2 regions of the Meiothermus cerbereus DSM 11376 genome follow, and region 2 is predicted to be linked to the other one. Evidence: riboswitches for the same ligand, from Rfam matches in the RefSeq annotation. Region 2 holds a riboswitch; the other holds the start of a gene.
What was found. A riboswitch is a leader RNA that binds a small molecule or an ion and turns the genes downstream of it on or off. The one in region 2 is predicted to bind FMN.

Region 1 (3,787 bases), on a different contig from region 2:
TTCAGCTCTTGCGCGAGGCCGGGGCCACCGAGGTGCACGTGCGCATCTCCTCACCGCCCATCAAGTTCCCCTGCTACTACGGCATCGACACCGCCGCCCGCAAGGAGCTGGTGGCCTCTACCCACTCGGTAGAGCAGATCCGCCAGCTTATCGGGGCCGACTCGCTGGCTTTTTTGAGTGAGCCAGGGGTACGCCGGGCCATTGGGGGGCCGGTCTGCCTGGCCTGCTTCAACGGTCAGTACCCGGCAGGGCAGCCCGAAGAAGACCTGCGCAAAGAGGCGCTCGAGCAGGCCTGATATGAACCCCGCCTGAATCGTTTGGTTAGGGAGAGGTTAGGGCGCCATCTTTTTTCAGGCTGATGCTGCCCGCGCTGCAGGCGGGGGCCCCAAAAAAGAACAAATCATACCGGATTCAAAAAGATAATCTTCAAATAAAAAGCGCTAAGAGGCTATCTTTTTGAATCCTAGAGCACACCCCTCGCTGCGCTCGGCGAAGAAAGCGTATCCCTTTGGTCGGGTTAGTTCGACACCGTTCGGTGACGAACTAACCGAATCTGGTATCATATGAACCCCACCTGATGCTTTCTGTTTAGGGCAGGTTAAAGCCCGCCAGATGCATGGGCAGCTCCTGGCACAGCTTCAGGTGGGGGCCCCAGCAAAAAGAACAAATCAAAGACATTTCTTATCAAAATGATGAACCGGCCCAACCCTGGCTTTACCACACTGCCCAGGCCTGGTTTTGTTCAGATGCGCGGGGCCATTTTCTCTGAGGCGTGCTCCAGCACCCGCAGAAGCTGCACCATCTCCACCGCGCTGTACAGCGCTTCAGCCCCCTTGTTGCCCGCCTTGCCCCCCGCCCTGGCCTCGGCCTGTTCGGAGGTGTCGGTGGTAAGCACCCCAAAAGCCACCGGCTTCTCGCTTTCCAGCATGGCCTGCATCAGGCCGCTGGCCGCCTGCGCACTGACGTATTCAAAATGGGGGGTTTCGCCCCGGATTACCGCCCCCAGGGCCACCACCCCGTCCACCTCGGGATGGCGGGCCAGCCGCTTGGCGGCTAAGGGTAGCTCGAACGAGCCGGGCACCCAGACCACCAGGGCTTCCTCGGCGGGGCCACCCAGGCGGGCGTAGGCCTCGAGGGCGCCCTCGAGAAGCGCCTTGGTCACCCGCTCATTGAATCTACTCACCGCAAAAGCTAGACGAACATCCTGTGCCGAAAGGGTGGCTTGCAAATGCTTCATAGCGCCATACTAGGGCATCGCCGTGCGGCAGACAATGTGGCCTGTGGCCAAAAAAACCACCGGCGTCTTGCCTAAACTTGCACTTGCCCTCCTTCGGGGCAGGGTGCAAATCCCGACCGGCGGTAAAAGCCCGCGAAGCCCTTTTTGGGGCCCGATCCGGTGAAACTCCGGGGCCGACGGTAAAAGTCCGGATGGAAGAAGGAGGTGATGGTCGAACACTTTCGACCGTCCATGTGTATACATCTGTAAGCCGAAGTTTAGACGAGCGCTTTATCCAGCGCACCCTCCAGCTCGCAGAAAGGGGCCGCGGCCACACCCACCCGAACCCCCTGGTTGGCGCAGTACTGGTAAAAGATGGCCAGATCGTAGGAGAAGGCCATCACCCCTGCGCGGGTGCGCCCCACGCCGAAATCTTTGCTTTGCGACAAGCTGGCACCGCTGCTTTTGGGGCCACCCTTTACACCAGCCTCGAGCCCTGCAACCATCACGGGCGCACCCCGCCCTGCTCGCTGGCCTTGCTGGAAGCCGGGGTAGCCCGGGTAGTGGTTGCGGCCCGCGACCCCAACCCCAAAGCCCAGGGCGGCCTGGAGCGGCTCAGGGCGGCGGGCGTTCAGGTGGAAGCAGGGCTCTTAGAACAGGCCGCGCTGGCCCAGAACGAGGTGTTTTTCCACGGCCTAAAGCAGCAGCGGCCCTTTGTGCTCTGGAAGACCGCGCTGAGCCTGGACGGGCAGGCAGCCACCCAGAGCGGCCATGCGTACTGGATCTCAAATGCACTCGCCCGGCAGGTGGCCCAGGGCTACCGCCAGTGGCTGCCGGCGGTGATGGTGGGCGTGGGCACGGTACTGGCCGACGATCCGATGCTCACCGTGCGCGAACCGGATTTCAGGGCTTTTCCCTGGATGCTCGAGCCGCCCGCACTACGTGACCCCTTGAAGGTGGTGCTCGACAGCCAGGCCCGCACCCCCCCTACCGCCCGGCTCTTCGCCCCAGGACCCCGAGGCGAGGCTGCAAAAGTCGTTGTCCTGGTGGGCCCCCAGGCCCCCAAGGCACGCCTGCAAGCCCTGGAAGAGCGGGGCGCTACGGTGGTCGAGCTGCCTACAGAAGAGGGCCGGGTCAGCCTCGAGGCCGCCCTGAGCTGGCTGTGGGCCCAGGGCCTGGACGGCGTCCTGCTGGAAGGCGGCCCTACCCTGGCCGGGGCTTTCTTGAAGCGGGGATGGATCGACAAAGTAGCGCTCTTCCTGGCACCAAAGCTGGTGGGCCAAGGGCGCAGCGCACTGGCCGGTTTCGCGGTGGAGCGCATGGAACAAGCGCGGGACCTCGAGGTCAGCCGGCTGGAGGTGCTGCAAGGGGACATCTGGCTGGAGGGCTATCCCAAGGAGTAGACATGTTTACTGGAATCGTGGAGGAAGTGGGCACCATTCGCGAATCAAGCCAACGGGGCGAGCTACAGCGTATTGTGATTGAGGCCACAAAGGCGCTTCAAGGAACGCAGTTGGGCGATTCCATTGCGGTCTCGGGGGTCTGCCTGACCGTGGTGGAACTACAGCCGGAGGGCTTTTCGGTAGAGCTGGCCCAGGAAACCCTACGCCGCACCGCCCCCCGCTGGGAGGTGGGGCAGCGGGTCAACCTCGAGCGGGCCCTGGCCCTGGGTGGGCGGCTGGGCGGGCACCTGGTCACCGGCCACGTGGACGGGCAGGCCCGGGTGCTCCGGGTGCAGCGGGTGATGGGGGCCTGGGACGTCTGGTTCGAGGCCCCACCCACGCTGGCCCATTACATCGCTCCCAAGGGCTCGGTGGCCCTGGATGGTGTCTCGCTCACGGTGGCCGGGGTCGAGGAAAACCGCTTCTGGGTGACGCTGATCCCCCACACCCTGGAGCAGACCACCCTGCACACACTTGCAGAGGGCGACCGGGTGAACCTCGAGGTCGACCTGCTGGCCCGCTACCTTGAACGCCTGGTAATCCTGCGGGGAGGCAGCCATGCTTAGCCCAGTACCCGAACTGATCGAAGAGTTGCGCGTGGGTCGGCCAATTATCCTGGTCGACGACGAAGACCGGGAGAACGAGGGCGACCTGGTGATGGCCGCCGAGCACATGAGCACCGAGTGGATGGCCTTCATCATCCGTCACACCGGCGGGGTGGTCTGCCTGGCGATGAGCGAGGAATGGGCCGACCGGCTGGATCTGCCCCCCATGGTCAAGGACAACACCGCGCCCCGCAGCACTGCTTTCACCGTCTCCATCGAAGCCCGTGAAGGGGTGACCACCGGCATCTCGGCCGCCGACCGGGCCACCACAGTGCGCCTGGCGGCCCGCCCAGAGGCCACCGCTGCCGACTTCGTGCGCCCTGGTCACATCTTCCCCTTGCGGGCTCAGAAAGGTGGTGTGCTGCGCCGGGCCGGCCATACCGAGGCCAGCGTGGACCTCTGCCGCCTGGCCGGGCTCAACCCGGTGGCCGCCATCAGCGAGCTGATGCACGATGACGGCTCCATGATGCGCCTGCCGGCCATCCTGGCCTTCGCCCAGCAGCACGGCCTGAAGGTGGGCACCA
Region 2 (3,787 bases):
AATCACCTGCTCGTTGGCCAGCACGCTTTGCTCGACGGGGTCCCAGTTGACCAGGCTCTTTTTGCGGTAGACCAGGCCGCGCTCGTACATTTTGAGGAAAATCCACTGGTTCCACTTGTAGTAATCGGGCAGGCAGGTGGTTACCTCGCGGCTCCAGTCGTAGCGGATGCCCATCAGGGCCAGGGATTCCTTGGACTGCTGAATGTTGCCAAAGGTCCAGTCGGCCGGGCTTACGCCAAACTTCAGGGCGGCGTTTTCGGCGGGCAGCCCAAAGGCGTCCCAACCAAACGGATGCAGCACGCTATAGCCCTGTTGTACCCGGAAACGGGCCAGCGCATCGCCCATGGTGTAGTTCTTGAGGTGGCCCATGTGCAGGTCGCCGGAAGGGTAGGGGAACATCACCAGGATGTAGGCTTTTTTGCTTCCCCTGCCTTCAGTGGCCTTTAACAGCCCGATTTCATCCCAGTATTTTTGCCATTTGGGCTCGAGCTCGTGGGGGTTGTATTTGTCGGTTGTCAGCATCTTCGTTGCTCCAGTTCTCAACGGGACATTTTATTGCCACAAAGCCCGAAAAGGAAATGCGGGCTTTTGCTGAGGGCACGGTGCGCGCTGGTAAAAAACCCCCTTCAAGATAGAAGGGGGAGTTGGCCAAACACAGGCCTCCCCTAAGGCAGCGCTAGCGGCACCAGCCCAAACATACAACCATACTAGCACGCAGAGCGGGCCTCGAGGCCGATTTTTTGCTATAGCGCAGCTTTTCTTGCCAGCCCTGGGCTACGCCAATGCCGGCCTTTCCCAACAGCGCGGTAGCACGGTGCCCGGTTCCTGCTTGGCGGGAGGCGGCTATGTTGAAAAACCCCCGCACAGGGCGGGGGTCAAGAGGGCCGGGAACTGGCGCGGGGGATGCCTTTATTTTGCCGCGCTGGTACTGACCTGCAGGCCACGCTGCAAAAACTCGTTGGTGAAGAAGGCTGTAAAGGGCAGGTCGGTTTTGACCCGTCCGGTCTGTTTGAGCAGGGTCAGCCCGCTCTGCCAGCCCTGGGGGTTGGAGAAGCCCAGCCCGTTTTGGCGGGTGTAGGGCGACTGGTAGAGCCTGAGCGAGACCTCGAGCACCCGGAAACGGTCTTCGCCCAGAGGTTGCACGTACATTTTGGAGGCCTCAAAAGCCTTGCGCGGCTCCCGCAGGGTCAGGGCCATGGCTTCCTGGGTGGCCTGCACAAAACGGCGGGCCAGCTCGGCGTTTTCCAGCACCCGATCGGTGGAGATGACTCCCACCCCCGGCGAACGGTTGTAGGGGCCGGCGGGAATCACATTGAGCTTGATACCACGGGCCTCGAGCACGATGGGCTCGTTGTTGATAAAGCCCATAGCCACATCTACCCGCCCGCTCACGATGGCCTCGGCCTGGGTAAAGCCAATCTGTTCGATTCTCACGTCCGACTCGCGCAAGCCAGCCGCCCGCAGCATGGCCTGCAACGAGGTGTACGAGGTGCCAAAAAGCCCCGGTATCCCAATGGTCTTGCCCTTGAGGTCGCGCACCGAGGTGATGTTTTTCTCGGCCCGCGAGAAGAGGGCGTTGGGCACGCTCTGGTAGAGGGCCAGCACGTACTTGAGCGGGGTTCCCTGGGCGCGCAGGGCCATCACGTCTTCGGCATCGGCTACCACAAAATCGAGCCTTCCCTGAACCAGCAAGGGGTACAGCTCCGAGGAGAAGCCGTGTTGAAACTCTACGTCCAGTCCGCGCCTTGCGTAGATACCCTCGACCACCCCGGCATAAAAGGGGGCAAACTGCACGTCGGGCAGGTAACCCAGCCCTACCCGCACCTTTTGCGTCTGGGCCAGGCCCAGCGACAGCAACACGGTCAGCACCACTACAAGTTTTCGCATCACTCACCTCAACACACCGTGCTGTCCCAAAGGGCCGAAACAGGCACGAACTGCATCCGACCCGAGTCTGGTAATGCCCAACGGTTGTGAAGAGGGTTTACGAGGTATTACACATCCTGCTACGCCCAGGCACAGGGCACCCAGGCTTCACTCCTTCTCCCATCCGGACTATAACCGTCGGCTTGCGATTTTCACGCAATCGGGCCTGGATGTGCGGCAGATTTCCAGGCTTCGCGGGCTCGGGCGGCCAGGCCGCCATCACCGCCGGTGGGGAATTGCACCCCGCCCTGAAGGAATTGGGCCTTGTGGCCCAAAGTTAGTTTAGTCACAAACCCAGGACTTGCAAAGTGAAGCGGGCTGGATTTTGATAAGCAGGTGCAACTGGAACTGCAAAGCTTGCTGGATCTGGCCGACCCAGGGGTGCTGGAGCGGGGCCGGGCCCTCTTTTTGCGTGGGGCGGTGCTCGAGGCCAGCCGCAGCCGGGGCCGCTTGCAAGCGCGGGTGCAGGGGAGCGCCCCTTTCCCGTACCGGGTGGAGATTAACCTCAGCAAAGGCGAGTGGGACTGTACCTGCCCCTATGCCTGGGGGCCGGTGTGCAAGCACGTGGTGGCGGTAGCCCTGGCGGCCCTGGAGGCCCCTGAAATTTTTGCTCGGAAAAAGCTACCCAAAACGAGGCTGCTAGACCTCGAGCCCTTGCTCGAGCTGTCCGACGACGAACTGCTGCGCCTTTTGTGGCAGCTGGAAGAGGCGCGTCCCGAGCTGATGCAGGAGTTCGCCTACAACCTGTTGCAGCGTTATAGATAGAAGGCCGGAGGAGACCACAAAGTCCTTGGATTGGCCTGACCCCGCCTTATGCGACCGGGTCAGGCGGAGCTACCAGCAAAGGCCCAGGCCTCTCCCTGATATGAACCCCACCTGAATCGTTCCGCTAGGGATTGTTGGAGCACCATCGTTTTTCAGGCTGTTGCTACCCGCGCTTCAGGCGGGGGCTCCAGAAAAAGAACAAATCGAAGACATGTTTTATCACTGTCAATGAAAAGAAATACGGTTATCGCCTGCGGTAGCGCAGCACGTAGCTTTCCAGCAGGGCTACCAGCCCGTACAAGGAGATGCCCAGCAGAACGGTTACTGCCACCGCAGCGAAGGAGTTGGCGTAGTTGAAGTTGCGCTGCTCGGTCTGGGCCAGGTGCCCCAACCCCCCGCCGCCCAGCACAAACTCGGCCACCACCGCCCCAATCAAAGCCAGCGAGACCGTCAGGCGCAGGCCGCCCAGGATGACCGGCAGGGCGCCGGGGAACTCGAGCTTGCTAAACACCCCCCAGGCCGAGGCGCCAATGGTCTGGAAGACCTCGCGGTAGGTGCGGTCTACCTCCCGCACCCCCACCATGGTCGATACCAGCACCGGAAAGATGGAGATGAGGGTGGCGATGGTTACCTTAGAGACCAGCCCATAGCCGAACCAGATGATGAGCAGCGGGGCCACAATTATGGTGGGGACTGCCTGCAAGGCCACAATAAAGGGCGACAAAAGCCGCTCGAGCGAGCGTCTCTGGCCCATCGCGTAGCCTATGGGTAGTCCAATGACCAGCGAGGTCAGGATGCCCAGCCCAGCGGTCTGGAGGGTGGTCAGGGCGTTGTGGAAGAGCAGCGCGCTATTCTTCCCGATGGCCTGCCAGACTTCCAGGGGCGAGGGTACAAACACCGGAACTCGAGTTGCCATTAGTCCCCAGCCTAAGAAAAACAGGGCCAGCAGCAGAAGCGTGCCCAGGATTTCCCAGGGTGGGCGCAGGGGCTTGGGCGGGGGCTCGACGAAGGTAGAGTCGGCCACGCCCAGCCGTTCGCGCAGCTCGGCCTCGAGCCCATCGGTAAATGCGGTGATGCGCCCTTCCCCCTTGGTTTG

Region 1: linked by a shared signal. The riboswitch ahead of ribD (bifunctional diaminohydroxyphosphoribosylaminopyrimidine deaminase/5-amino-6-(5-phosphoribosylamino)uracil reductase RibD) and the one ahead of Q355_RS0113300 (ABC transporter substrate-binding protein) in region 2 are both predicted to bind FMN.

The regions. Positions count from the first base shown of each region.
Region 1 covers NZ_JHVI01000025.1:35,193-38,979, forward strand. Annotated here, with positions in the region: gene purF (amidophosphoribosyltransferase) at 1-296, shown strand, start outside; gene ribH (6,7-dimethyl-8-ribityllumazine synthase) at 743-1,237, opposite strand; FMN riboswitch at 1,323-1,444, shown strand; gene ribD (bifunctional diaminohydroxyphosphoribosylaminopyrimidine deaminase/5-amino-6-(5-phosphoribosylamino)uracil reductase RibD) at 1,429-2,619, shown strand; gene Q355_RS0110260 (riboflavin synthase) at 2,622-3,224, shown strand; gene Q355_RS0110265 (bifunctional 3,4-dihydroxy-2-butanone-4-phosphate synthase/GTP cyclohydrolase II) at 3,217-3,787, shown strand, end outside.
Region 2 covers NZ_KK211061.1:34,798-38,584, forward strand. Annotated here, with positions in the region: gene leuS (leucine--tRNA ligase) at 1-522, opposite strand, end outside; gene Q355_RS0113300 (ABC transporter substrate-binding protein) at 910-1,887, opposite strand; FMN riboswitch at 2,035-2,186, opposite strand; gene Q355_RS0113305 (SWIM zinc finger family protein) at 2,263-2,691, shown strand; gene Q355_RS0113310 (ABC transporter permease subunit) at 2,936-3,787, opposite strand, start outside.